3 regions of the Agarivorans sp. Z349TD_8 genome follow, and region 2 is predicted to be linked to each of the others. Evidence: predicted binding sites of a transcription regulator. Region 2 holds the regulator's gene; each other region holds the start of a gene.
What was found. Region 2 encodes sigma-54, which starts transcription at its own class of promoters, with help from an activator protein. Its sites were predicted from a motif close to GTTGGCACGNNNNTNGNNT; they were not measured.

Region 1: a site for sigma-54 is predicted at 6,047-6,065, ahead of ACRRS1_RS17725 (Npun_F0296 family exosortase-dependent surface protein). Genes of this name have one in related genera too.
Region 3: a site for sigma-54 is predicted at 5,174-5,192, ahead of ACRRS1_RS16440 (formate/nitrite transporter family protein). Genes of this name have one in related genera too.

What each region holds. Positions count from the first base shown of each region.
Region 1 is NZ_CP194037.2:3,943,654-3,953,580, reverse strand. Features, by position in the region: gene ACRRS1_RS17745 (hypothetical protein) at 1-71, shown strand, start outside; gene ACRRS1_RS17740 (N(5)-(carboxyethyl)ornithine synthase) at 61-1,209, opposite strand; gene rsgA (ribosome small subunit-dependent GTPase A) at 1,928-2,968, shown strand; gene ACRRS1_RS17730 (alkaline phosphatase) at 3,484-5,061, shown strand; gene ACRRS1_RS17725 (Npun_F0296 family exosortase-dependent surface protein) at 5,231-5,986, opposite strand; gene ACRRS1_RS17720 (methyl-accepting chemotaxis protein) at 7,887-9,764, shown strand.
Region 2 is NZ_CP194037.2:4,162,380-4,172,306, reverse strand. Features, by position in the region: gene mgtE (magnesium transporter) at 1-1,107, opposite strand, end outside; gene ACRRS1_RS18710 (HPr family phosphocarrier protein) at 1,345-1,614, opposite strand; gene rapZ (RNase adapter RapZ) at 1,601-2,458, opposite strand; gene ptsN (PTS IIA-like nitrogen regulatory protein PtsN) at 2,485-2,928, opposite strand; gene hpf (ribosome hibernation promoting factor) at 2,937-3,224, opposite strand; gene ACRRS1_RS18690 (RNA polymerase factor sigma-54) at 3,251-4,756, opposite strand; gene lptB (LPS export ABC transporter ATP-binding protein) at 4,808-5,533, opposite strand; gene lptA (lipopolysaccharide transport periplasmic protein LptA) at 5,530-6,075, opposite strand; gene lptC (LPS export ABC transporter periplasmic protein LptC) at 6,038-6,595, opposite strand; gene kdsC (3-deoxy-manno-octulosonate-8-phosphatase KdsC) at 6,592-7,143, opposite strand; gene ACRRS1_RS18665 (KpsF/GutQ family sugar-phosphate isomerase) at 7,143-8,108, opposite strand; gene ACRRS1_RS18660 (calcium/sodium antiporter) at 8,147-9,118, opposite strand; gene ACRRS1_RS18655 (ATP-binding cassette domain-containing protein) at 9,280-9,927, shown strand, end outside.
Region 3 is NZ_CP194037.2:3,639,067-3,648,993, reverse strand. Features, by position in the region: gene ACRRS1_RS16465 (dienelactone hydrolase family protein) at 1-591, shown strand, start outside; gene ACRRS1_RS16460 (nitrogen fixation protein NifW) at 1,147-1,422, opposite strand; gene ACRRS1_RS16455 (DEAD/DEAH box helicase family protein) at 1,626-3,353, shown strand; gene ACRRS1_RS16450 (phosphoribosyltransferase) at 3,518-4,123, opposite strand; gene ACRRS1_RS16445 (phosphoribosyltransferase) at 4,214-4,786, shown strand; gene ACRRS1_RS16440 (formate/nitrite transporter family protein) at 5,324-6,184, shown strand; gene ACRRS1_RS16435 (protein kinase domain-containing protein) at 6,202-7,935, shown strand; gene cynS (cyanase) at 8,156-8,605, shown strand; gene ACRRS1_RS16425 (DUF5020 family protein) at 8,681-9,400, opposite strand.

The DNA of each region.
Region 1 (9,927 bases), 220 kb from region 2:
TGAGTTCACCGCGTATTGCATTTTCAGGGGGACTCTCGCTGGTGCTTGTTGAATTTGATTTCACTCGGTAATGGCGACGTGTGGATAGCTTGGCTGGCGATGCTGAAAGGCTAAAATTTCTTCCTTTTGGATCACTCCGCGATCAATATTGATTGCTCGGCGAATGGTGTCACTGTTTTGCCAACTGGCGCGCCCCGCTGCGATCGCAGGGAGATGAACGATAAGCGCGGCAGAAATAGACCGAGAGGCGCTTTCCCACAAATAGCTTGGCGTATGGTCTACAGCGTAATAATCAACATTTTCAACGCTAAATATGGGATCTTGAAAGGTTGTGGGTTTAGCAAAATAAAATCCCATGCCATCGTCACAACTCACATCAATGATTAAGCTACCGTCTTTTAAGCAGGATTTTTCTGCCTCGGTGACAAAATGCACTGGATGATGGGTATCTTGATAAGTGCCATTAATAATAATGCTTGATTCACTAATCAGCTCTGCTAGTGGTCTTTCCGATCCATCGTGCTCGATGATAACCATTCGAGCTTCGCCCTCAGCTCCTTCTCTAAAAGTAACATAATGGCAATCAAGCACTTCTTCGCGCACTTCATGATCAGGACGTTGAATACAAATGGTAATATCTCTGAAGCCATGTGCTTTAAGTGCATAAATGGCACCACGACTTACCGCACCAAAGCTGAAGATAATCACTTTGCGTTGATTACCATAGTGTCCGTCAATGCCTTTCAGTTGCAGCGCATGAATCACCGCGCAGTAGCCCGCCATTTCGTTATTCTTATAAAAAGTATGTCGTCCGACTTGTCCTTGAGGGCCCCATACGTACATATCTTCGAAGGCTATCAAGGTTTGCTTGCGGTTAATTGCGGTTTGAGTGATAGCTCGTTGCTGAGTGCAATGCGGGTAACCCCAAAGAGTGCCGCCTTCTCGAAGTTGTTCAAAGTCGGCAAGCGTGGGTTTTGCAATAATGGTGGTATCCATGGTCTCGAGTATCTCATCTCGTGAGGCAAGCCCTGCTACTTGCGTGGTAAGTTCTGCATCGGACATTCCAAAACGTTCTCCGTAGCCAGTTTCAAAGGTTAGCTGTTTACGCAGTGCTTCTGGGAGTCGAGATAAATGCTCAGGGTGGATTGGAACGCGTCGTTCGTCTTGCTTTTTAGAGGTGCCTATTACGCCTATTGAAGATGTTTTCATAATATTTCCTTTGCTTGAGCGAGCGCGTCAGCAGGATGCTAACAATAAACGTCACAAGCTTAGTGGAGCTATATTGGTAATCGAGGAGGCTTGAAAATGAGAGCTCGTTGATGCGAGAGGGGATGCGAGTCATTTGATACCGTGGAGCGTAGTCTAACACAATTAAGCGCAAGTTTTCGGAGCATTGGCCAGATCCACTGGCGAACAAGAACCCAACTTGGCGAATAACTGAACCGTCATGCGCCTTGCAGGCGAGTCTTCAGCGCAATATTTTTTACTTAAAATATCTCTATTTTGCACTATTTAATATTTTTAACTGCGAATTAAATGTTGAACAAAAGTGAGTATTCAGCTTACCTGCCCTAAGGGATCTGCCGCCCCAAGAGTCAGCGGTGCTTGTTACACGCAGTATGTTTGAATTGAGTGATGAACATCATTGTTAGAGACGGAATGATTGTTATGGGTGACGTGATGGGGTGTAACGAGTAAACATCAGGGTTTAAATTGAGATCGAAATACGCTCATTGGTAGGGTAAATTTACTGGTATTTTGTTATGATTGGCGACAATTTGAACACACATAAAGGACATCTGATGATTGTAATTAAAACTCAACGGGCTCAGGATTTAGCTTAAGTCATTTCTTGTCAAAGCCCGTATCTCCGGGGCGTTTCACTACGCCTTAAAATTTCACAAATTATGTGTTTGGAGTAAGCTCAATGGGCACTTCTTTTTCTCTATCTCAACTAGGATGGAAACCTTTTTTTCAACAACAACTTCATTTCGACGAGCTCAGCTTATTTCGGCCTGCTCGAATATTTGAACAACATCGAAGCGAATATTTACTTGCTTCTGAACAGGGGCTGGAAAGGCTGGCGATTACCCCGAATATGCCAAAAATGGCGGTCGGAGACTGGCTGTTACTCGAGCAACGCCAGTTTGTTCGGCAACTTGAACCTACGACTCTGTTTCGTCGTAAAGCGGTCGGTTCGCGCGCCGAGTTACAGCTGATTGCGGCGAACGTAGATACATTGTTTTTGGTGTGCTCAGTGAACCATGACTTTAAGCTCAGTCGTATTGAGCGCTATTTGGCCTTAGCTCATGAAGTAAAGGTTGACCCAGTTGTGGTGCTGACTAAAGTGGATCAATGTGAGTCAGCGGAATCCTACATTGAACAAGTGCAACAACTGGATCCAATGTTGCTTGTAGAGGCGGTGAATGCCTTGGATGCACAGCAAGTTAGCCAGCTAGAAAGTTACTGTGGCGAAGGGCAAACAGTGGCTTTTATGGGCTCGTCTGGTGTGGGTAAGTCGACCTTAATTAATACTTTGTTAGGCGAACCTACGAGTCTTACGGCTAGCATTCGAGAAAACGATAGTAAGGGGCGGCATACCACCACTGCGCGATCGATGCATATCATGCGGCGAGGCGGCCTATTACTCGACACGCCTGGCATGCGTGAACTGCAGTTGAGTGATTGCGAAGAGGGCGTAAAGGCTACCTTTAATGATATCGTTGAATTGGCCGCCCAATGTAAATTTGCAGATTGTCAGCACGAGCGTGAGCCTGGTTGTAAAGTACGTTTGGCGATAGAACAAGGCCAGTTTTCTGAGCGTCGTTTAAGTAACTATCGAAAACTGATGCGAGAACAACAGTTTAATGCTGCCAGTATCGCCCAGCGTCGTGCCAATGACCGAGATTTTGGTCGAATGGTAAAATCGACTTTGGCTGGTTCGCGAAAGCGTAAGTCACAGTACTGATTTGTGGTGACTTTATTTTTCGATATGTTGGTTAAGGTCGATTAAGGTCGATTAAGAAAACCAAACTCATAGCGTATGACGCTATGAGTTTTTTATTTTTGGCGAGCTGGAGCAGTACAAGGGCATCACATTTCTCGAAGCTAAATGGTCGATTGCGAGATCGAATATTGCCTTCGATTTATATCAACTAAGCGAGATATTGCCTAATCATGGTCGACTTTTAGTTAGCATTTGTTTGCTTAAATGATGTTCATCATTGCGCTTGGCAAAGTGATTTTTCTGGTTATTCAATCCGCCTGCGGCTTGAGAGTTAAGATGTGCTTTTTTCATTAACCAGTGGTTCATTTCATTTTTGGCAAAGGCGCTTGATTGCTCTGCGGCAACGTTATACGAGATTAAGGGGGCGTATTTAGCGTGATTATTATGTTTGAGTCGTCAAACAAATCACCTTTTGTCATAAAACTGTCAAACAACCTTGTTTAACTACCGCCGCATTTATACATAAGGAACATGAAATGAAGCAGATCGTTAAACCCCTCGTTTTCGCCGCAGCCACCTCGATGTTTTCTTTTTCTGTTTTATCGGCAGAAATTAAGAACGTCATTTTAATGATTGGTGATGGCATGGGCCCGCAGCAAGTCGGGTTATTAGAGCTATACGCGAACAATGCACCGCATTCTATCTATCGCGGTGAAACCACTGCATTGTATAAGCTGGCCCAGGAAGGCGTGATCGGTTCTTCGTTAACTAATCCAGAGGAGGCCATCGTTGTTGACTCTGCATGTTCTGCAACGATGTTAGCGACCGGGGTATATACCGCCTCTGAGGTGATCGGAATTAACTCAAATGGCGATCATGTAGAAACGGTGCTGGAAAAAGCCAAACGGATGGGCAAAGCCACCGGACTGGTTTCTGACACCCGTCTCACCCACGCGACTCCTGCAGCCTTTGCTGCCCATGAACCGCATCGTTCTTTAGAAAATGAGATTGCGTCTGATATGTTGGCAACTGGTGCCGATGTGATGCTGTCTGGTGGTATTCGTCATTGGATCCCTAAATCTACCAATGATAAAGGGGAGACTTATAAGGCGCTTGAGTTATTGACTCAGGGCGATGTGAAGCTTAAGTCTAAGCGTAAGGATGAGCGCAATTTGCTGAATGAAGCGCAAACCCAAGGCTACAGTTTGGCATTTAATAAAAATATGTTGGCAAATGCGTCAGGTGACAAATTATTAGGTTTGTTTTCTTATTCGGGGATGAATGACGGCATTGCTTATAGCCATACTAAAAATGATCCGAAACGCACTCAACCAACATTGAAAGAGATGACAGACAAAGCTCTGGAGGTATTGGCTAAAGATCAGGACGGCTTTTTCCTTATGGTGGAAGGGGGGCAAATTGATTGGGCTGGACATAGTAACGATGCTGGCACGATGTTACATGAAATGATCAAATTCGATGAAGCGGTCAATTCAGTTTATGAGTGGGCGAAAGGTCGTGAAGATACCTTGATCATTGTGACCGCAGACCACGAAACAGGTTCGTTCGGTTTCAGCTATTCTTCAAATGACTTACCAAAACCAGAAAAACGTACTGGCGAAGCATTTCAAAAACGCGATTATGCGCCTAACTTCAACTTTGGTAAGTTTGATATTTTAGACGGTTTGTATAATCAGAAAATGAGTTATGCAGATATGCTTGCTCAGTTCGACAAATTGGATAAAGCGCAACAAACTCCAGATCATTTAGCTGAAATTGTGAACGCAAATAGTGATTTTTCGATTACCTCTGAGCAAGCAGCTCATGTGATGGCAACCAAGCCAAATCCATACTATAAAAAAATGCATAGCTACTTATCTGCGAATGATGTGCCTGCTATTAATGACTTCGACGCGTTCTTCCCTTATAACGACCGCGGTAACGTATTAGCGCGCCAACATGCGACGGGCCAAAATACGGTTTGGGGTACGGGCACGCATACTCATACTCCGGTCAATGTTTTTGCGTGGGGACCGTTAAAAGAAATCATTCCGGTTTCTCGAATTATGCACCACTCTGAATTGGGTCAATATATTAAAGATATGGTGAAATAGTCGGCGGTTTTCACGCTAATATTTACACGATGTTCTTGTCAAACGGTGCTAAGCAAAGGTTTAGCACCGTTTTTACATTTATAAATAAGAATTAGTTTATGGAGAATGCGCAGTGACCGAACCGCCAGCACTGTTCGGATTATCCTTTAGGTATCAGAGCCCAAAGGCTCTATCGAGCGTGTTCAGTTCGCTGCCTGCACCTAGTCTGACGAATCATCAATAGTAACAACCCCAAGCCGATTAACCAGCTGCTTTTGGGCTCAGGTACGCTGACCGCCGCTAATGTTAAACCAGTAATGCGCTCGCGCTGGATGCTGGTTGTGTGATTATCGGTTTCGAAGTTTCGGCCAAAGAACTCGATTGAGACTATTTTATCAGCCTCTGTTTCTGCAAATAAATTGACATAGCCATAAGGCTCGCGTTTATTTCCGCTCACTCTCGTTGGGCTGCCGTAGTGCTCGGGTTCCAATACGGCTGCATCTAAAATTTGGTGAGTGGCAAACATTAAGTTTTCAGACTTGGTGGTAATACGCAATTGATTACCACTATCACCTGCGCTCCACCAAAAACCAAAATACCCGACGGCTTGGTCAAAACTTAATTTTACAGCGCTGTTATTCGGAATAAATAGGTATTTCCCTTCGCCAAATGCCCCCCCATAAACCCCAAATTTGTGGATCTTCGCGGTGCCTTTATTTACCGAGTAATAGCCAAAATCGGCTTGGTAACCCTTGGCTAGGCTGTTGTTCGATAGTAGGTCAAAATCTTCGGTGAGGGTTAATCCGCTCACTTGAGAGCTTTGAATGCCTGGTTTTTCGATACTGTAGATAACGCCTGCCTGGCTGGCTAATGAAGTGAATACTGTTGTTAGAATGCTTGAACAGAGTGTGAATTGCATGAGTATTTTGTGAAATCTTGCTTGCATTTGATACCTCGACTGGATCGCGCTAGCGTTGGTGGTTTTAGGTGCTGTTGATTACCGAGTAATCCAGTTTCATGCCAGTTTTATTATATTTTTTATTTTTCAATTACTTATCGCTTAGTTCTTATTGAAATAGAATACATTTCTCGAAATGCAAACTAGGTATTCGCTTTTTGCAAATTCGATTATTCTTTTGATAGTTCAAGGGGGAAGTACAGTTTGTGGGAGAGGGACTCGTTATTGACTTGACGGTGCTCTCTTGGTCACTGAATCGTTTATTTAATTGATGATTTGTATTTGTTAGCTTTATGACAGGAAGGAATCATAGAATAATTATTGTCCCTGATAATTTTTGAGTTTAAATTGGCTTGTACAAGGATAATATTGTATTAGTTGTTTGGTTATATATATGAACCACAACTAATACATGCAGTTCTACTTTAGAAAACGGCATTATATAAGTGTCTATTTTTAATGGGTTTTTGCCTGATTTGTGTTGCGGAAATCTACTTTTGTATATAGAATTGTTTTTATATTATTATCGCTAAGCAAAGCTTTAAAAATACCAGCCAATTAGATTTAAATACATCCGCAGGTTGTGCCTATAAAAATTTAATTACATGTTTAAAAATAACGTATGGGGCTTAGATGAGTCAGTTAACTAGCTTAAGTCATCAGTGTACACTGTGACATCTACCTTATGCCATCGTTCATCCGCTTGAAGGCATAAGTAAGCACTGCTATTTGCCGCGCACGACCCTGTTCCCCCCGAGAATGCAGTATCGGGTTGTTTGTGATCGGGATAATCATTGTAAACAACTCTCAAGGCTGGTCTGGCAATCGACCACTTTGGGTGAGCAATGGTCAACAAGAGGTGAGTGTTGCAGGCTATTTTAGATGAAGCAGCAAAGCTAGCGATTAATGCTTTTGATTCCTCACGCATTATGTCGGTGATATAAAAAAGCAACTGGCCAATGCTTAGATGGCCGTCAAGCTCCAATCAAGCGCTAAGATTTATCTCGCTCTGATGCTTAAACCAGATCGACAGCTATACCTTGTCGAAGAGTGTTTTCCGCTAGGCTTATATTCTTAGCAGAAGCCAGATACCAATACTTATTCCCAAGCGTTTTCTTGTCGCTGCGTGAACAGAGAACTCTCAGTAACCCTTCGAGTAAATCTGAGGGTGGTTTATTCGCATCGATGATGCGCCTGTGGGGACTTATTCGAAGCGAACCATCGCTGCATTAGGCTTGGTATTCGTTGCGATGCGCTAAAATTATTTGTATATGCTGGCATTCAGGTGCGCATAAAAATAGCTCTAAATGGCTAGTAGCGGTTTCACATCGATAGGTGTCAGTTATTCGAGACAGCTCCCTTCAATTAGTTTTTATCAATTGGTGGAGCGGTATTTACTAAATGCTATTTTTAAATGAGTCGAGAATATATCGGACTCAAATAACGGCACTGGTCTATTGAATGCGATTTTGTATTGTAAAATATTGTTCTTTCTGGAATTGAACACTGTAGTCAACTCTATGCAGAGTTTAAATCCTCTGCAGCTGCCATATGGAATAGTGTTTTAATCTAGAATATATATTCTAGCGGTCTAATATATGGCATTTGTCTTATTCTAGGTATTTTGCTTATTCACAAAAAAATCACACCGGAAAAGTAAATGACTTCCCTCTGCCTTCATTGAGAGAAATTTATTAAAGGTTTTGCTTCTAAGCCCTTAAAAATCATCTAATATATATAAAAACGATAAACGAGAGGGTAAGCAGAAGTGCTACAATAATTAATCTTTTATTTCTATCTCCCATCTAAGTCATATATTCATCCCGGCCAAGTTAGGTCGAGATATTGACTGTTTTCTGATTTGTGAAGTGATACATAGAGAGCTTATATGAACAAATTTAAACTTCAAATTGTTGGCACGCTCAGTGCCATTATCCTCATCATCGTAGTGCTGCTATCGAGTCTAAGTTTTAATTCTTTCAGAACAGAAAGTATTTATTTACATGAAGAATTACTTCGTGAAAGAACGATCACTGTTGAGACTAAATTGAATGAAAAACTCAAAGCTTATAAGCAGATGTTATCTTCGATTCAAGTTGCTCCTAAGGATTTTTCCGACGCAGGCCTATCTGAAAAATTGGTCACTGAGCTGAAGGCATTACGTCGTTCGATGGGCAAGATAGGCGATGGTGTTGCGGTATTTAACAGAGATGGTGAAGTGTATTTTGAAACTGGTAAAAAGCTTAGTTTTAATGTGAAGGATTTGAACCGTGCATTTTACACGGCCTTGTTCAAACAAGGAGAAAGCTTTTTTGTCTCGCCTCCTTTTGAGTCGAAAGAAAGTGGTAATACGGTTGTCGCGATTGCTTATAAGCTCAGCGATTCAGCAGCCGTGGTGGCGAATGTATATTTGGCTTCAATACTTGAAGATATTGCGAACCGTAAAGATATGGTTTTATACACCGCCGATGGCACTATTTTGCTATCCGCCTATCCAGATTTTGTCGGCAAAAATATCTTTACCAAGCGCCCTCTATATAAACAGTTTAGCCCAGAGTCACCGAAGTTATCTTACGAAAGCGAAGTGAATGGCGAAATGGTCGCCTTCACTGCTTTTTGGGGAAAACTTGAACAGGCGAATATGAACTTTATTACTTACATTCGTAATGATCAAATTCATGAGAGTGCAGATGAGCAGTTATGGACATCTATTGTTATCGGTTTGTTTTGTCTGATTATTGCTATTTTAGTTTTATTAGTGGCCTTGAATAAGCTGGTGATTAAGCCGGTTGGCGGCGCTCCCGATGACATTGCAGCTTTAATGGAAAGTATGTCGAAGGGACATTTAAGTCAAAATCTAAAGGTGACGGGTCAAGAGACAGGGATCTATCTTTCATTGGTGAATTTATCCAGACAACTGAATGAGTTGGTTAATAACTCTCGAAGCATTTCTGAAAGTGTTTCTTCGGCATCTCAAGAGTTGAATGTGGTTATGAATGAGACTCAGAACAATGCCAATCAAGAGTTGATACAAGTCGAACAAATCTCAACTGCGATTAATGAGTTGTCATCAACCTCTCAAGAAGTGAGCAGTAAGGCGGGTTTAGCGGAACAAGATGCCGAAAAAGCTCAAGCGAATGTGTCCAGTGGGCAGTTGGTTTTAGAAGAAAATATTCGTCTTACGGATCAAATTCATCACTCGGTAACAGAGGCTGCCACTATTGTGGAAGAACTCAGGCAGTTTGCTATTGAAATTGGCTCGGTCACTGAAGTGATTACCAGTATTTCGGAGCAAACTAACCTTCTGGCGCTCAATGCCGCGATTGAAGCTGCTCGCGCTGGTGAACAAGGACGTGGTTTTGCGGTGGTTGCCGATGAAGTGAGAAACTTGGCATCGAAAACTCAATCATCGACAGTCAAAATTCAAGAGATTATCGAAAAACTGCAATCTCAATCGGATAAAGCAAATCAGCATATGATTGGGAATGTAGAGTTGATTGAAGGCTCAGTAACTTTGGCCGACCAGATCAAAGCATCTTTTGAAGATATTTCGACAGCGGTAACATCTATTTTGGACATCAATAGCTTGGTGGCCGAATCTTCACAGCAGCAATTCATGGTGACGGAAGACATTTCGAAGATTACGACACAAGCTTTTGACTCCGTGAATCAAAATGTTGCAGCGGTGAGTCAGACTTTACAAGCATCGGAAGAGTTAGCGCAGCTGGCTGAATCGCAGAAAAAAGAGTTGTCTTTCTTTCATTAGTAAATCAAGTTCGCTTGTGTTCAAAACTTGGCTTGGTCGCTTGAGACGGCAAAGCCAAGGGCCGAGCACTAGGCCCATCATCGAGAAAGGCTCATGTCTTGCTGAGTCGTGGTGGGCTCGAATAGCTTGATTGGCGTTGATAGCCTTATGGCGGATACTTCAA
Region 2 (9,927 bases):
TAACATACCGATTGCGGCTTCCTTACCGATCAACCAGCGAGAGTTGCCCTCGCCAATGTGGCCCACCGCAAGCCCCCGGATCACGAGCGCTAAAGTTTGATTACCAGCGATGCCACCCATACTAGGAACAATAGTCATTAAGATCGCTAGCGTTGCCAATTGTTCAATCGTTGATTCAAACATATTGCTAATCGACGCTGCAATTAAAGCCGTACAAAGATTCACCGCTAGCCAGACGGTGCGCCGTTGAGTACTTTTTAAGACCGGGGCGAAGGTATCCTCGTCATCGTCCATCCCCGCCATCCCCATCATCGAGTGTTCCGCATGCTCACGAATAATATCCACCACATCATCGATGGTAATTCGGCCTAACAAGCGCCCTTGTTCATCAACTACTGGGGCAGATATCCAGTCGTGGCGTTCAAACAGGGAAGCCACGTCATCTTCATCCATGGCGACCGGTATGGTTTCAGCATTACTATCCATTACCTCTCTGACGTTGACGCTTGGATTAACGGTGAGCAAGGTTGATAGTGGGATATCGCCGAGTAGTAAATCATTCTCATCGACAACATAAAGTGCATCCGTTGCTTCAGGAAGTTCGCCCCTAAGCCGCAAATAGCGCAATACAACATCAATACTGACATCTGCCCGCAGGGTGATGGTGTCGGTATTCATGATACTGCCAGCGGTGTCTTCTGGATAAGCGAGCGCAGCTTCGACTCGATGGCGGTCTTGGCCATCCATTTGCGACAATACCTCTTGATAGACACTATCGGGTAGGCTGCGAAGCACGTAGGCGATATCATCGGTGTCCATTCCCTCGGTCGCTGCAGCAAGGGTTTCGGGGGCCATTAATTGGAGTACCCCTTCCATGACATCTTCGTTTAATTCTTCGAGGATCTCACCGTGCTTTTCCGGATCGGTGAGTTGCCATAATACTTTTCGACCTGCGGGAGGGCTAGATTCTAATAGTAGAGCGACATCACAAGGCGGCATCTGATGAAGCATTCGCCTAACATGCACAAACATACCACTATCGAGCGCTTGGTTTAGCTCCTGTAGGCGTTTGTGTTGATTAGGATTTAACTCCATCTCTTCAGGCATAAGCGGTCCTTATAGTCGTGTAAAGATTAAACCACGCTTTTAGAGCGGGTGAACCTGTCGCGGATGGTACAAAGGTTTTCAGCGGAACCCTTTGGGTAACATGTGTCACAGTTTACGGCTTGAGTACCTGCATCAGTGCTGTTTCTACGCGATAGGCTCTGCCTTGTCCGCTACGATATAAATATTCACTAAAAATGCAACAGGACTTAGTGTAGCAGTTGCATCAATAAATTCGCGTTATTCCTCGTCGAAGTTTGCTTCAACGAGTTGTTGTATGGCATCGAGAGCAGCCTCTGCATCGTTACCTTCAGAGATTATCGTGAGGGTATTGCCTTGAGCGCTTGCCAATACCAGCAATCCCATCACGCTGGCAGCCGAAGCGGTTTTTTCCCCGTCAATAATACTTACTTCAGCTTCAAATTCTTGTACCAATTCGACCAGTTTGGTGGCTGGGCGAGCGTGTAAGCCCAGTTTGTTTTTTACGACGACTTGTCTAGTGAGTTTCAAGTTTATGTTCCAAAGTTCGATGGCGCCGCTGCACCTTACGTTTTTGACTAAAGTGTTCAGCCAGTTGTTCGGCGACATAAACACTACGATGTTGTCCGCCAGTACAACCAATTGCGATGGTCAGATAGGCGCGATTATTGGCTTCTAAATGCGGCAGCCAAGATCCTAATAAATCAGCGATTTGCTGGATGTACTGCTCTACAAGAGGCTGCTTGGCTAAATAATCTTTAACCGCTTGATCGAGACCGCATAAAGGTCGTAGTTCTTCTTGCCAGTGCGGGTTCGGTAAAAAGCGAGCATCAAATAGGTAATCGGCATCATTGGGTACGCCATTTTTAAAGCCAAAGGACTCAAACACCATAATTAATTGCTGTTGTTGTTCTCCGGTCACTCGCGATCGAATGAGCTGACTCAATTCATGTACGGATAAACGCGAGGTATCTATTCTTAGGTCAGCATTGCGAGAAATGGGGGCGAGCAGGGCGGTTTCAGATTCTATGGCCTTGGCTAGAGACATGTCGTTTTGACTCAGTGGATGAACCCGCCGAGTTTCACTGTAGCGGCGGATCAGCGCATCATCTTTCGCGTCGAGAAAAATACTTAATAGGTTAAGCTCAGAGCCTTCATCGCGAATTAGTTGACCGATGGGTGAGGGTTCATCAGGTAAATTTCGCACATCGATGCTAATGGCGACTTTGGTGTACTGTCTTTTTAGGTGTTCAATTAAAGGACGCCATAATACGACTGGTAAATTGTCGACACAGTAATAACCTAAATCTTCTAATACTCGTAGTGCGACCGTTTTACCTGAACCGGAGCGCCCGCTAACGATAATCAGTTCCATGATAACCCCTAATAACGATTAGAGTCTTAGGCTATCATGATCGTGTATAATTCGTCATCACTTTGTGCTGTACGAAGTTGTTTGCATATTTGCTTATCGTTAAGTTTTTCAGCAACTTGAGCGAGAGTATTTAGATGTTGTTGACATTGGTCTTCGGGAACCAGTAAGGCAAATATTAAATCAACGGCTTGATTGTCAATGGCGTCAAAGGAAATCGCCGGAGTACAGCGTAATAATACTGCGGTCGCATGGTATTGATTGCCTATTCTACCGTGAGGGATCGCGATGCCTTGGCCAATGCCAGTACTGCCCATGCGTTCACGATTTAATAAACTTTCAAATATACTTTTAGATGTGGTGTCGAGTTGCTTCGCAACCAGTTCACTGATCAATTCCAATGCTCGTTTTTTTGACGAACATTGGACTGCACTTTGGGTGCAGTCCAAGCTTAGTACTTTATCTATTTGCATTACTATGACTAATGTTTGGTGAGTTTTTCTTTATGCTTAATGACTTGGCGATCGAGCTTATCGATGAGGCTATCGATGGCCGCGTACATATCAGCGTGTTCTGAAGTGGCGAATAATTCACCACCATTTAGGTGTATAGTGGCTTCGGCAATCTGATTCAGTTTTTCGACATTGAGAATAACATGGACATTATTAATTTGGTCGAATCGTCGTTGTAGCTTAGTAAACTTAGTGTGGACATATTCTCTCAAAGACTCAGTGATTTCTACGTGGTGTCCAGTAAGGTTAATTTGCATAGATGTCGTCCCCTTTATAGTGGCCTTTAAATAAGGCTCTTACGTTGGTTAGAAGGTGGAATAGCCAATGACTCACGATATTTAGCTATCGTACGCCTAGCCACCTTGATGCCTTGATCTGCCAAAATATCAGCGATTTTACTATCGCTGAGTGGTTTACTGGTATTCTCGGCAGCAACCAGTTTCTTAATTAATGCACGAATGGCTGTTGAGGAGCATTCTCCTCCACCATCGGTAGCCACATGGCTAGAGAAAAAGTATTTGAGTTCGAAGATCCCGCGAGGGGTATGCATGAATTTTTGAGTCGTGACCCTAGAGATCGTGGATTCATGCATTTCAACCGCTTCGGCAACATCATTCAATACCATCGGTTTCATGGCTTCTTCACCATATTCAAAGAAAGCTTGTTGGTGATGCACGATGCAATTAGAGACTTTCAGTAGGGTTTCGTTACGGCTTTCAATACTCTTGATGAACCATTTTGCTTCTTGCAGATGGCTGCGAATAAACTGGGTATCGTTGGCGTTGGTCGAGGTTTTAGTCATCGATGCATAATGTGAATTGATGCGTAGTTTTGGCATCGCGTCAGGATTGAGTTCAACCACCCAGCGACCTTGACGTTTAATCACCGAGACATCGGGAATTACGTATTGGGCTTGATTTGGTTCGACGGCATTACCAGGTCTTGGCTCTAAGGTGTGAATCAGCCGCATCACTTCGCGTAGCTGCTCCTCTTTTAACTTGGTTTTACGGGCCAATAAACGAAAATCTCGATTTGCTAATACATCAATATGATTCGATACGATGTCTTTCGCTTCATTCAGCCAAGGTGTTTGTTCGCTGAAACGACTTAATTGGATGAGTAAGCATTCCTGTAGAGAGCGGGCAGCAATACCAACTGGATCGAAGTGCTGAATACGTTTAAGTACTGCTTCAATTTCATCTAACTCGACATCTAAATCATTATTTTCAATCGAACGTAGTCCCTCAAGTAATTGCTCACAATCTTGGGTCAGGTAACCTGATTGGTCGACTGCGTCGATGATGGCGAGGGCGATCGCTTGGTCTATTTCACTAAAAGGCGTGAGGCGCATTTGCCAGAGCAAGTGATCTTGTAAGGAGTCAACGGTTTCACCTTGAAACAACATGTCGTTGTCATCACTGCTGCTACCGGATGAAGAGCTGGCAGGAGCCGAACTCGCGCTGTAAATGTCATCCCAAGTTGAGTCAACCGGAAGATCGTCTGCGACGGTATCTTGACTAATCGCATCGCCAGTTTCCATCTGGCTGCTATCGATCTCCGTTTGGCTATTGTTTGCATCACTATTTTGCTCGCTGGCTGATTTAAATTCAGCCGAGTCTGCGTCATTTGCTTGCGCTTCATCTGCTTCTAGCAGAGGATTACTCTCCAAAGCTTCTTGGATTTCCTGCTGCAGATCCAGCGTCGAAAGCTGGAGTAAGCGTATGGCCTGTTGTAACTGGGGGGTCATGGTTAATTGCTGACCAAGACGCAACTGCAAAGATGCTTTCATTAATTACCGCTGTTCCTTCTTTTTATTATCGCGTTTGAGGACATACTTTAACTATAGCTTGAATTGTTCACCGAGATAAACTCGTTTCACATGCTCATTTTTAAGTATCTCCTCAGGTTTTCCTGAGGCTATCAGTTCGCCTTGGCTAACGATATAGGCGTGCTCACAAACATCTAGTGTTTCTCTTACATTGTGGTCGGTGATCAATACACCCAGACCGCGATCACGAAGATGTTCAATGATTTTTTTTATATCGATAACAGAAATAGGATCCACGCCTGCGAAGGGTTCGTCAAGCAAAATAAACTTAGGTGCGGCAGCTAGAGCGCGGGCAATTTCTACTCGGCGACGTTCACCGCCCGACAGACTCATGCCTAAATTCTTGCGAATATGACCAATATGAAACTCTTCAAGTAAGTCATCGAGCGCGCCCATTTGTTGTTGTTTATCGAGGTCTTTACGTGTTTCTAAGACCGCTAAAATATTCTTTTCTACCGAGAGGCGACGAAAGATAGATGCTTCTTGCGGTAGGTAACCTATGCCTTTGCGAGCCCGGGTATGCATGGCGGTACTTGACAGATCTTCGTTGTCAATTAGGATCCGCCCTTGGTCCCTTGGGACTAAACCAACCACCATATAAAAAGTGGTGGTTTTTCCAGCGCCATTGGGCCCTAATAAACCGACAATTTTTCCAGTTTCAACATTGAGACTCACGTTTTTAACGACCTTGCGCCCTTTGTAACTTTTGGCAAGGTTTTCTGCAATTAAGGTACTCATGGTTGAGGCGTGGCCTTGGGGGCAACTTTGTTGAGTTGTTGGGGTAAGAAAATGGTGGTCACCCGATTGTTTTGGTCGCCCTGAGCAACCATTTCTTGTTTGTTAATGCTGTATTTAATCATTTGACCTTTGACTAAGCTTTCTTCTTGCTTCAGCAGTGCATTGTTAGTAAGCGTAAGCGTTTGAGTCTTCAAATCGTAACGCACTTCGTTCGCCTCTGCTTCAATGGGCTTACCATTATCTAAGAGCTGATAGAAGGTGGCTGGTTTGCCTTTTGCTATCATCACTTCGCTGCCTTTTTGCTCACTTCCGATAACGCTCAGTTCTTCGGCGCGCATTTTTATCGAGCCTTGAGTCACGACGACATTATTATAAAAAGTGACGCGATTTTCTTTGATATTAACCTGTTGACGGTCGGCATCGACGACAATTTGTTTATTGAAGTCGTCTTCAAGCGCTTGAGCCCCCCAACTGATGAGTAACAGGCTTGCTAAAAAGGCTAATTTATTCTTGTGGATTGTGGTAAACCGCTTCGATATCATTTAATAAAGTCACTATTTCATTGGCTAAATCACCGTTCATTCCGCGTCCATATAATTCGTAGGATGGGCCATAAACGGTAACGAGTTTATCACTATGCATGGTTTCGTTTTGCAGGTCGATTTCCAAGCTGTCTGTAATTAAGTCACGAACGTATTTGCTGCGACTTAAGTTTTTAATTACTACATTGTCATTTAACATGACCGTGTGTTGCTGCTGTACTGTAGCTTGATCGGCCACGATTTGCCATACAGGTTGTTTGGGATCGGGATATACCAAGATTTTTGGTTGGCTGAAAGTGGTGTGCTTGAGTTGCTCAAAATACGCCATCTGTTCGGCATAAATACGATAGCGGGGCCTTCCCTGTTCGCCAAAACTAACACTGTATAGCTGTTCGGCAATAAAATTGGGTTTATTGATTTCGCGAGTTTCGGTCAGTTGTTGGGTATCTGACGGGCTGAGCTGCCAAAGCACCAAAGCCACCATAAATAAAACCGCAAAAAACCAAGTGGGTTTATTCATATACTCATGCCCTGAGCATTTTGTAGCTGTCCTTGTGCCTGAAGAATTAAATCGCATAATTCCCGCACTGCACCATAACCCCCAGCGGTTTTAGTCACTAATTTGGCAGCTTGTTTACATAATGGATGGGCGTCATATACAGCAACCCCTAAGGCACAGGCATTCATGACTGGAACATCGACCACGTCATCGCCGATATAGGCACAGTATTCGGGGCTTAAGCTTAGCTTTTGTTGTAATTGTCGATAGGCTTGCATTTTATCTTGCTGGCCCTGAAATATATGCTGCACACCTAAAGCTTGCATGCGGGTGCTGACTAAATTTGATTGGCGGCCGGTAATAATCGCAACCTCAATACCTGCATTGAGTAATGCTTTAATACCAAAGCCATCATGGGTGTGAAAGGCCTTTAATTCTTCGCCATCATTACCGAGGTAGATCCGACCATCGGAGAATACGCCATCGACATCACAAATGAGCAATTTTATATTTCTGGCTAAACTATAGTTTTGCTGGGTGACCGCCCCGTAGGGCGTTTCAACACTCACTAATAGACTCCTGCTTGCAGTAAGGTGTGCATATTAAAAGCGCCAATTACGGTTTGTTGATGGAGTACAAATAAACCGTTAATTGAGTCTTTCTTCATCAGTTTAAGCGCATCAAAGGCTAACCAATCATCTTCTATTACTTTAGGGTTGTGTGTCATCACTTGACCAATAGGCGTTTCATGAATATCGATACGCTGATCTAGGATCCTGCGTAAATCTCCATCGGTAAAAATTCCGACTAAATGTTGCTGCTGATTGACGACGCCAACCATACCTAAACCTTTGGCGGTAATTTCAAATAGTGCTTCTCGAATAGTTTGTTCGACTACAACTAAAGGAATTTGTTCCCCGCTGAGCATAATGTCGTGAACACTCAATAGCAGTTTTTTGCCTAAACTGCCACCCGGATGAGATAGTGCAAAATCATCGGCAGTGAAGCCTCGAGCTTGGAGTAGCGCCACGGCTAAAGCATCTCCCATGACGAGCGTAGCGGTAGAGCTCGCGGTTGGCGCTAAGCCGAGAGGGCACGCTTCACGGGGAACGGCAACACACAGGTGGTAGTCGGCCAATTTCGCCATACTTGAGAGAGGGTTACTGGTGAGTGCAATTGAGCGTACACCGATACGGTTGAACACCGGGTATAAGGAGAGGATCTCTTCTGACTCTCCAGAATTTGAGAGCGCAATAACAATATCATCGGCGGATATCATGCCCAAATCACCATGACAGGCTTCGCCAGGGTGCACAAAAAAAGCTGGGGTCCCGGTCGACGCTAAAGTCGCGGCTATTTTATTGGCAATATGACCCGACTTCCCCATCCCGGTAAGAATGACCTTACCTTTACCCGCTAAGATTAACTCACAGGCTGCACTAAAATCTTGGTTTAAGTATTGGTGCAGATTTTCGATGCCCAAAGCTTCGATTTCTAAAACCTGTTTAGCGGTGGCGATATAATCAATTGACACTCAATTTCCCTCAAATAATGCTGAATAAAAATAGTCGCTTAAGCCGAGAATAATAACAGTTGATAGGCAACAAAGCTGCAGCATAATATTGCGCCTTCCCAACGTGATATTTTGCGACTTCTGCCAAAGAAGCTCATTGACATCACAAACAGTAATAAGGTTACCCCCATCATGACATAGAAGTCACGTTCGGCAGCAAGGGCGTCAATTGGACCGGGGGCGAGCATTGCGGGGACCGCTAATACGGCTAAAATATTGAATAGGTTTGAGCCGATAATATTACCCAGAACCAGGTCATCTTCTTTTTTGATGACCCCTGCGATACAAGCAGCTAGTTCTGGCAGACTGGTGCCGATGGCGATGATGGTCAAGCCGATCACTAAATCACTGATCCCAAAATAGCGCGCGATTTCTGAGGCTGAACCGACTAATATGTCAGCACTTATCGGCAATAATACTAAACCAACCGCAAGCCACAACAAAGCTTTGCTGGTTGCTACATCTTTGGGGACTTCCGAAGCGGCTTCTTCCATCATTGGATCTAGTTTGGCGTTGTTACGTTGACGTAGCGAGCCGATGATGAGAAAGGCCATCATGGTTACAAATATCGTCAATAATAAGGTACCTTCTATATATCCAAGATGTTGGTCATGTAATATCCAACCAGCAAATGCCGTGGCGGCTAACACCATCGGTAATTCTCTAAATAACGTTGATGATGAAACGAATAAAGGTTTGAATAAGGCGGTCACGCCGAGAACTAAAGTGATATTGGTAATGTTGGAGCCGATTACATTTCCCACTGCGGTATTCATTTTGCCTTCTAAGGCGGCGGTTGCTGAAACCATAACTTCTGGGGCGGAGGAGCCCAACGCGACGATGGTTAGGCCAATAATCATCGGCGGTAAACCAAAATTGTTAGCAATAGCGGCAGCGCCAAAAACAAAACGATCAGCACTCCAAACTAAGAGCGCTAAACCAACAACTAATAATAAACATTCAACGAACATGGGTTTCCTTGGATCAACAAATATCAGTGATGCGGACAAAATAGCAAGCATTGTCAACATTTTCCTGACAAAAGGGAAGAGTTTAACCTTGAGTGTCATCAATTATCTCAATAATATGGCAGCCTTGAACAGTCAAGATTGCTGATGGAGTGGCTAAAAATTTGATTGAAGTAAAACAATTAGCATTTCAGCGCGGTGACAAAGTTATCTTTGAAGGCCTCGATTTGCGTATTCAGCGCGGTAAAATTACCGCAATTATGGGGCCTAGCGGGATCGGTAAAACGACCTTACTTAAACTGATTGCTGGGCAGCTAAAGCCGCAGTCGGGTGAAGTGCTGATCGACCAGCAAAATGTGCATCAGCTGAAACGTCGCGAATTATTCAAGTTACGTAAACGGATCGGCATGTTATTTCAAAGTGGTGCTTTGTTTAGTGATCTTAATGTTTTTGAGAATGTCGCGTTTCCTTTACGAGAACATACTCAGTTACCGGAAGTGGTATTGCGAAACTTGGTGTTGATGAAGTTACAAACCGTGGGTCTACGTGGCACCGCGCAGCTGATGCCGAGTGATTTGTCGGGCGGAATGGCGCGTCGAGTGGCGCTAGCAAGAGCGATTGCCTTGGAGCCCGAGCTAATTCTTTACGATGAGCCCTTTGTTGGTCAGGACCCCATCTCAATGGGGGTATTGATTAAATTGATCCAAGGCTTGAACCAAAGTTTACAATTGACCTCGGTGATAGTTTCTCATGATGTTAGTGAAGTTCTTAGTATCGCTGATTACGTGTTTGTAATTGATGGCCATAGCGTA
Region 3 (9,927 bases), 520 kb from region 2:
TGGGGCGATCGTTCGGTGCCTGGCTTTGTCACCGGTTCACAACAAGCGCTGGCCTCCAACTTGTTTAACTTAGGTGCTTCCTTCGCCGGTATTATCGCGCTGGAAGATGTACGCGCTTCAGAGTTTTTAGCCAGCCAGCCGCAGGTGGATAAACAGCGGGTTGCGGCCATAGGTTTTTCCATGGGGGCATTTCGCTCGTGGCAGGTGGCTGCCTTATCGGATGCGATTACCGCCAGCATTGTTGATTGCTGGATGGGGACGATGAAGGGCTTGATGGTACCGGGTAACAATCAGCTGAAGGGGCAATCGGCTTTTGCGATGTTGCATCCCTATATTGCGCGTTATCTCGATTACCCTGATATCGCCGCCCTGAGCGCGCCGAAACCGATGTTGGTTTATGCGGGCGCTAAAGATAAGCTGTTTCCGGTGGATTCGGTGAAGTCGGCCTTCTATACCCTGCATTCGGTTTGGGACGCCAATGGTGCTGGCGATAAGCTAGAAACCAAGTTGTGGGCCGATAAAAGTCATACCTTTACCGAAGATATGCAGCAGGCGGCCTTTGATTGGCTAGATAAGCAGTTTGCTCGCTAGTTGTGGTGAAGGGGGCTTTCGCTTGCTTGAAGCACCCTTGAGTCAATTCCAATTTCATTCGCGTCGCTCGCAGGAAGTACCACCACGGCAGGCTGAGCGCGTTGTTTCGATTGGCTAGATAGGCAGTTTGCTCGCTAGTTGTGGTGAAGGTAGTTGTTAAGGTAGCGGTTAAGGTAGTGGTGAAGGGGGCTTTCGCTTGCTCGAAGCCCCCTTGATTCAATTCTACTTTCATTAGCGTCGCTCGCAGGAAGTACCACTACGGCAGGCAGAGCGCGTTGTTTTGATTGGCTAAATAAGCAGTTTGCTCGCTAGTTGTGGTGAAGGTAGTGGTGAAGGGGGCTTTCGCTTGCCTGAAGCACTCTTGAGTCAATGCTGCTTTCATTCGCGTCGTTCACAGGAAGTACCACTACGACAGGCAGAGCGCGTTGTTTCGATTGGCTAGATAAGCAGTTTGCTCGCTAGTTGTGGTGAAGCTAGTTGTTAAGGTAGCGGTTAAGCTAGTGGTGAAGGGGGCTTTCGCTTGCCTGAAGCACTCTTGAGTCAATTCTACTTTCATTAGCGTCGCTCGCAGGAAGTACAACCACGACAGGCTGATCGGGTGTGTGGATCGAGCCTGCTGCGTTGCACCTTGCAATAGGCATTTTTCAGTGCGCGGCGTGCAGCAAACCAATCTTCGGGTTTGCTTAGTAACAGATTCCCCATGAAATTCTTCATTAAGGCTTGCCGATATTGCTCGATAAAGATTTGATCGTAGTCGATCTCAAAATAGCTTAGCGCTTGCTCTATACAGCTAAAACTGGCGATGGTTTGTTGGATCTGTGCTTGGCTCATGGTGATTGATCATACAAAACTTTGAGTCCCAGTGTAGCCAAGTTTCAAGGGACTTTTTTTGATATCGCCCCGTTCACCGGCATCATCCACTGAAAGTTTTGGTAAGGGCTTCACTTTTCCCGAGGAAGCAAACGCCTGCGAGGCCTATTGAAACATGGCATAATCGAGCTCATCTTTATTAATCGCAGGAACCCGGGCCTTTCATGTTACAACTGCGCGATTATCAACAAGCGGCGGTAGATGCTGTATTGAGTCACTTTCGTCAAAGTGATGAGGCTGCCGTTGTGGTATTGCCCACCGGTGCAGGAAAAAGCATCGTGATCGCCGAGCTGGCGCGCTTGGCACGACACCCCATCCTAGTATTGGCGCATGTTAAAGAGTTGGTCGAGCAAAACCAGAGTAAGTTTAGCGCCTATGGCTTCGAGTCGGGCATTTTTGCGGCGGGCCTTGGCCAAAAGCAAGCGCAGTTTCCGGTCACCTTTGCCAGCGTGCAATCGCTGAGTCGTAATCTGGGGCAGTTTAGCGGCTACTATTCGCTGTTGGTGATTGATGAATGTCATCGGGTGAGTGATGATAGCGACAGCCAATATCAAGTGATTATTGAGCATTTAAAACAGCAAAACCCCCAGCTCAAAGTACTCGGCCTGACCGCAACCCCTTATCGCTTAGACAAGGGCTGGATTTACCAACAGCATTATCACGGCTATGTACGCAGCGAGCAGGCGCGCCCCTTTCACAAGTGTATCTATGAATTACCTCTGCGGCATTTGATAAACAAAGGTTACCTAACGCAACCCTTGTTGGTTGACGCTCCCGCGGCACGCTATCAGTTCGACGAGTTGCCCAGCCAATACAGTGAAGCCCAGCTGGATCAATTTTTGTCTGGCTGTCCTCGAGTGACTCAAGCCATCTGCCAGCAATTACTCAAGCTGGCCGAATCGCGGCGCGGGGTGATGGTATTTGCTGCAACGGTTAATCACGCCAGGGAAATCGCTCACTATTTGCCCGACGAACAAACGGCGGTGGTGACGGCGGAAACGCCGCATCAGCAGCGTGACCAGTTGATCGAACAATTTAAACAGCAGCAGCTTAAGTTCTTGGTGAATGTATCGGTGCTTACCACTGGCTTTGATGCACCACATGTTGATTTAATAGCGATTCTGCGGCGCACCGCCTCGGTAAGCCTGTATCAGCAGATTGCCGGGCGGGGCTTACGTTTATATCCGGATAAAAGCGACTGCCTAATCGTTGATTATGCGGGCAATAATTACGATCTCTACCAGCCGGAAATTGGCGAAACCAAGCCCAATCCGAATAGCACTTTGGTGCAGGTTGAGTGTCCGCAATGCCAGTTTGCTAATATTTTCTGGGGACTTACCGACAAAGATGGCGACATCATTGAGCATTATGGAAGGCGCTGTCAGGGCTTAGTTGAGGATCCAAATTATCCCGAAAAATTAGTGCAATGTAACTATCGTTATAAGTACAAACAGTGTTCGCAATGCAATGCCGAAAACGACATCGCCGCGCGTCAGTGCCACGCCTGTGGTTTTCAGATGATTGACCCAGATAAGCAGCTCAAAGATGCGCTGCAACTAAAAGATCGTAAGGTCTTGCGTTGCAGCGGGATCTCGGCAAGTTGTGCTGGCGACAAGTTGCGTATTACCTATCATGATGAAGATGGCGCAGAGCTCAGCGAAAGCTTCAATTTTAGTTACGCTAAGGCCAAGCAGCAGTTTAATCAGCTATTTTGTCGTCGTGTCGATGGTGAAAAGCAGACGCTTGATAGCGCCATACAAGCCGAACAAGCGATCCAGCACTTGGTGGCCCCCGATTTTGTGATCGCCAAACAACAAAAACACTATTGGCGAATTGAGCATCGCATCTTCGACTATCAAGGCAATTTTAGAAAAGCCAATCAGCAGTACTAGTGGCTGTCGCTGAGGACCTCGATGGCGATCCACGACCGAGTAGGGCCGCTTTTAACACCGGAGCTTATGAATATCAGCACTAAGCGGTGAGTCTTAATAAAGATAAAGCGGCCGATCAGCCGCTTTTTTGTGTCTGGGAGTGGTGCTGAGGAGCAGCAGTTCGTTTATTTTGTTTGTTCGGTTTTGATTAGCGGGGCGACAAAGGGTTTGTGTTCGGCGATTTCTGCGGGGCTGAGTCCGGTGAGTTCGTAGGGAAATACCAGCCACTGCTCGGTTTGATGCAGACAAAAGTCGGGTTTTAGCTTGGTTTGGTTAAACTTGGGACGCTCCCAAAGGGTGGCAACTTTCACCTGCGTTGGCATGTTGCGTTTTAGTTTACTTTGCAGCCGATTAATCACCGCCACAACGTTATGACCACTGCTAAACACATCGTCGACAATAAGCAGACTATCATCAACATTGAGGTTTTCCAGGAGGTATTGAATACCGTGCACCCGAATCGAGTCCGGTTGCTCTAAGATTTGCTGATAATTGGCTTGGCCCTGATAAGAGGTACGCACCGAGATGTGATCGGTGACTAAACCAAGGGTTTGCAAACACTCTTGCACGTAAATCCCCACTGCGCTGCCGCCACGCCAAAGCCCGACAATAAAGCTTGGACGGAATCCGCTTTCAAATATCTTCACGCCGAGTCGGAAAGAGTCTTGGATCAGCGTATCTTCATCTAAATAATGTTTTTGCAGCTGGTCTGTGGGCTGGTTCAATGGCATCTTAGTATCCTTGAATAAGCGGGCTGATTAATGCTAGTTTTATACTACAACTTTGACCCTGAGGTCAGCTTTTTAATAGGATACATGGAAATGAGTGAAAAACTCTATATTAGCGGCCAAGATCTTTTAGAAGACTCATTCCGTTTGGCTGAGCAAGTGCTGAGCAGTGGCTTTCGTCCCAGCTTTATTATTGCGGTATGGCGCGGCGGGGCACCGATTGGTATTGCGGTACAGGAGTTTTTGGCTTATCACGGTATCACTAGTGACAATATTGCCATCCGCACCGCTTCTTATGCTGCGGCGATTGATAATCAGGCCAAAGAGGTCAAGGTGTTTGGCCTAAACTATCTGGTGAAACATGTGCAGCAGCATGACCGCTTATTGATTGTTGATGATGTGTTTGATACCGGACGTTCTATCGATGCAATTATCAGCGAGTTAACGCGTTTGGCGCGGCTGAACACGCCCAGCGATATTCGTGTGGCCGTGCCTTATTTTAAACCGGAACGCAATAAAACCGAGCGGGTGCCCGATTACTTCTTACATGAAACCAGCCAGTGGTTGAAGTATCCGCATTCCTTGGAAGGCTTAAGTCCGGATGAGATCGCAGAGTATCGTCCCGAGCTTTATCAAATTATCAAAGCCCACCTCCCCAAAACTTAACTGCTGTTTAGCTCTCAGGTATTTGCTTTCCTGACCAAGCAGATACCTGATAGTGATGAAACTGCTTTTATTTCGTCTCGAAGCTATCTTCAAAGTCGGTGTTCCTTGCGCATCCCTGCAGATGGATGTTGCTGAGGACAGCCGTAACACTTCCGCAATACTAAGAGGTCTTTAAACCGCAGTTCTGCCTTGAACGAGCCTGTTGGTGAGAGAGGTACACGCCGCACTGAAAACTACCTATAAAGTAGTATTTTTCATTAAATTGAATGACTTAGGCTATATATTGGTGCGTTTTATCTTGGCTGTTGCTGGTGATTCCTAGACTTAAACGTTGCTCGATAGCTTACTGTTACTGATTTGTTATCAATTTGCTGGAGGTTGGTTCTGCTTGGCTCAGCAATTGCTATAGAGACTATGTTGCGCAAGCAAAGATCGCATCAACCAGTTGCAGTGATCCTTGATACTGCTTTGTAAAGGTGGGTCGTTGGTCTTATGAGCCATCAGAAATTTTATTCAATTAGTCATAAAGGGAAAGTTATGTCTTATTTAATTCCAGCAGAATTTGTTAGCAAAATGGTCGACGCGGGTGAATCTAAAGTATTTATGTCCACTCGCGATACTGTGATTCGTGCATTTATGGCGGGGGCTATTTTAGCGCTGGCTGCTATTTTTGCGATTACCATCGCGGTGAATACCGGACACTTCTTACTGGGGGCCATTTTGTTCCCCGTGGGTTTTTGTATGCTCTACCTCATGGGTTTTGATTTGCTCACCGGGGTATTTGTACTGGTACCGCTGGCCTTGCTCGACAAACGCCCCGGGGTTGATGTGCAGGGTTTACTCCGCAACTGGGGTTTAGTGTTTTTGGGTAATTTTGGCGGCGCGTTAAGCGTGGCGGTGATGATGGCCTTTATTTTTACTTACGGCTTTAACGTTGAAGCTGGCGCGGTGGGGGCAAAGGCGGCCAGCATTGGTGAAGCACGTACTCTGGGGTATGCAGAGCATGGGGTTGCGGGCTGGTTTACTATTTTTGTACGCGGCATGCTATGTAACTGGATGGTCTCAATGGGGGTTGTTGGCGCGATGATCTCTACCTCGGTGAGCGGGAAGGTGATAGCGATGTGGATGCCTATCTTCTTATTCTTCTATATGGGCTTTGAGCACTCGGTGGTGAACATGTTTTTATTCCCCTTCGGTTTAATTATGGGGGGAGACTTCTCGATTATGGACTACTTCCTTTGGAATGAAATTCCAACCGCACTGGGTAATCTGGTTGGCGGCTTAGCCTTTACCGGTTTAACTCTGTATACCACTCACGTGAGAACCGCACCTAAACGTCAGCTGGCGAAGGCACCTCGTGTCACCGCGGAAAAAGCCAGCGCTTCAGTGAATGCTTAAGCAAGGTTGACGTCACGATGACCAGCCTATTGCAAGTGAGCATTGGCAGCTATTCTGATAAGGGGCGCAAGCCCCTGAATCAGGACTGCCATGGCAGCCTGATCCCTCGCGACTCGTTGCTTGCCTCCAAAGGCGTGGCGGTGGTGATGGCCGATGGGATCAGCTCCAGCCAGCTTAGTCATATTGCCAGCGAGACCACGGTGAATAGTTTTTTAGATGACTATTATTGCACCTCAGAACTCTGGTCGGTTCAACATTCGGTCGAGCGGGTACTCGCTGCCAGCAACGCCTGGTTGTTTAGTCAAACGCAACACAGCCCTTACCGTTACGACAAAGACAAGGGCTACGTATGCACTTGCAGTGCCTTGGTTGTGAAAGGTGATGTTGCCCATGTGTTTCATGTGGGGGATACCCGGGTATATCGTTTGAATCAGCATGGCTTGGAACAGCTCACCCACGACCATCGCTTATGGGTTTCTGAGCAGCAGAGTCATTTAAGTCGTGCCCTGGGCATTGAGGCTCACTGCCCGTTCGACTACCAGTCGCTGCGGGTACAGGCCGCTGACGTGTTTATTCTGGCCACCGATGGCGTCTATGAATTTATTACCGCCGCGGTGCTTGAACAGGCGCTTAGCCAGCATGCAACCGACTTACAGGCCGCCGCAAAACAGATTGTCGAGCAGGCCTATCAAGCGGGGAGTGATGACAACCTGAGCCTGCAAATTGTTCGGGTTGAACAGCTGCCAAAGCCCTTGGCGCATCCCTTACTGGAAACCCTGGGTTCACGCCCTTTTCCACCCGACTTAAGTGCTGGTTGCTCATTTGACGGGTATCGAATTGTTCGTCAATTGCACGCGAGTCCCCGCAGCCATGTGTATTTGGCCATAGATGAGCAAACGCTCAGCCAAGTTATTTTAAAAACGCCGTCGATTGAGATGCGTGCCGACCCCGCTTATTTGGAGCGTTTTGTGAGCGAAGAATGGATCGCTCGCCGGATCAACAGTGCCTATGTTGTGAAGGCGGCGTCGCAAACGCGTCCGCGCCAATATTTTTATAGTGTATTTGAATACATCGAAGGACAAAGCTTAGCGCAATGGATCACCGATCATCCCAAGGCCGAGCTCGGCACGGTAAGGGGCATGGTGGAGCAAATTGCCAGGGGTTTACGCGCCTTTCATCGTATGGATATGTTGCATCAGGATCTAAAGCCCGACAACATCATGATTGATGCCACCGGCACCTTAAAGATCATTGATTTTGGCTCGGTGTGGGCGGCGGGTTTAGCCGAAACGAGCAGTGAGGGGGAATCCTCCTGTTTGCTTGGGACCGCATTATACGCTGCGCCGGAGTATTTTTTAGGTGAGCTGGGAAGTATCCGTTCCGAGCAGTTTTCTCTGGCGGTGATTGCCTACCATATGTTGTCGGGGCGTTACCCCTACGCAACCAAGGTGGCGAGAGCGAAAAGCTCTGCCGCGCAGCAGCGTTTGCATTATCAATCGGTGTTAGACAAAGACCGCGAGATCCCCGCATGGATCGACGATGCTCTAGCCAAGGCCCTGCAGCTGAATCCAGATAAACGTTATTCAGAAATTAGCGAATTTCTGGCCGATCTACGCCGGCCAAACCGCCAGTTTTTAAACCAAAGCCGAGCGCCGCTGGCCGAGCGTAATCCGCTAGCGCTATGGCAGGGGATCGCCGCAATGTTGGCGATGCTGGTGATTTTTTTACTCACGCAACTAAACACCCGTTAAAGCCCTCGGCTTGTTTCGCCGGGATGCTTGTTGCGGCGCGTTTGGCTGTGATTTCAGCAAGGCGGCAGCCCATGTTGCTGGTTCGGGAGCAAATACCAGCTAAAGGGGGATTTGTCTCGTTCAGGCGCAAATAAGGGGCTGGATCCAAAAACGTCTGGTTTGTCCACCCGTGAGTCCGCCTTAAATCGACCCTTATCACTTAATCAGAAAGGATGCTGCAATGATTACCAATAGAGAACAAGTAAGCCAACTTATTATGGCGGCGAAAGTTGCCAAGGGACTCAAGTGGGCCGAGCTAGCACAGGCCATTGGCTTGTCTAAGGAGTGGACCTCCGCCGCCTGTCTGGGGCAAATGACCTTAAATAAACGTCAGGCCGAGCTTATCGGTGAGCGCTGTGACTTGCCCGACGAAGCGGTGGCCTGGTTGCAAATTGCCCCCTATAAAGGCTCGTTGCCAACGGCGATCCCCAGCGATCCACTGATTTACCGCTGGTATGAAGTGGTGAACGTCTATGGAACGACCATTAAGGAGCTGATCCATGAAGAATTTGGTGATGGCATCATGAGTGCTATCGATTTTTCAATGGATATCAGTAGGGAGTTAGATGAGAAGGGGGATCGGGTAAAAGTGATCCTGTCGGGAAAATTCTTACCCTATAAATCTTACTAAAATATGCGTGAGCGTTGCCAGGCAGGGATTTAGTTGTAGTAAGGGTGAGCAAACACTCACCCTCTTTCCAGCCGACTAGAAGTGCCATTTCACCAATAGGGAAGCCACTCGTTCGTCAACATCGGTTCCGTATTTATTGTTCCAATACGCATATTCGATACCGACATAGAGTGGTGAGCTGAAGCCTAAGTTTTTGCCTGCATTCCATTTAATTTGGGGGGTTAAGTTCATTTCTGACTTGTTGGTTTCGCTGGCCGAAGACCAATCCATAAAACCATCAATCAGGAAGTCTTGTGAACCAATACTAAATGGTGCCCCCCAAGTGATGGTGAGCTGTTCATCGTTGGCGCTGATGTCGTTGTTCACCTGATAAACATTTACATTAAAGTATTGGAAACCAGGCACGGTGATATCCACTCCCACGCCATATAAATAGTTATTAAAGCCGTCGCCCATTTCCCAGGTGCTGGCGAAGAGTACATCTTTAATTGGTCCGAGCGAAAATGTGCTGTCGGTGAGTTTGTTGAAACTTAGGCGAGGGGAGAGCTCACCGTAAAAGCTGGCATCGCCGTCCTTTGGCATGGTTCTATCGATGAAGAAGAAATTATCTCCCCAACTATGGCCACTGGCATGCTCAACCGTCATCACCTGCATTTTACCGTTGGGGGTAAACTCATATTCAGTACCATACAGGTAACTCAAACTAAAGGTACTCCATTGCATTTCTGCTGAGGCCTGAGTCGCTGAGAATAATCCAGACAAGGCAATGCTTGCCAAGGCTATTTGTTTTTTCATTGTGTATTCCTTTACTTAAATAACGAACCAAAATTAAAACTGACTGTGTGGTCAAGTCTGTAGAGTTAGCAATAAATTGGCCAAGTGGTCAGGTTATTACAGGGAGAAACTGAGATGCCTTTAACTTTTTCTTTAACATTAAGTGCTTGCGTGAAACAAAAAATTAAAGTTAGGCTAAGTTTTGTTGAATTTAGTGATATAAATTTGCACGAAAACTATGCGTAGATCACATTTTCTCCCCAATTTAAGGCGCTCTCTGTGCTGCGAATGGGTCGCTAAAAATGTACTTCTGAGTGGATAAATGATGTTGAATGGGCGCGTTGTGAGCCTCGAAAATCTTCTCCTGCGGTGCTTTTTAGGGGAATTTAGGCGCATTTAAATAAACTTTTTAAATGTATTTAATCAACAAGCTATTGAAAAATAATTTGTTGACCTCATCTTCAAAAATCGGGTAGCTTGTTCTTCGGGTTGGTTTTTCTTTGGTGGTTAGCGCTTATTGCTTGGCGACTGGAGAGAGATAAATGGAC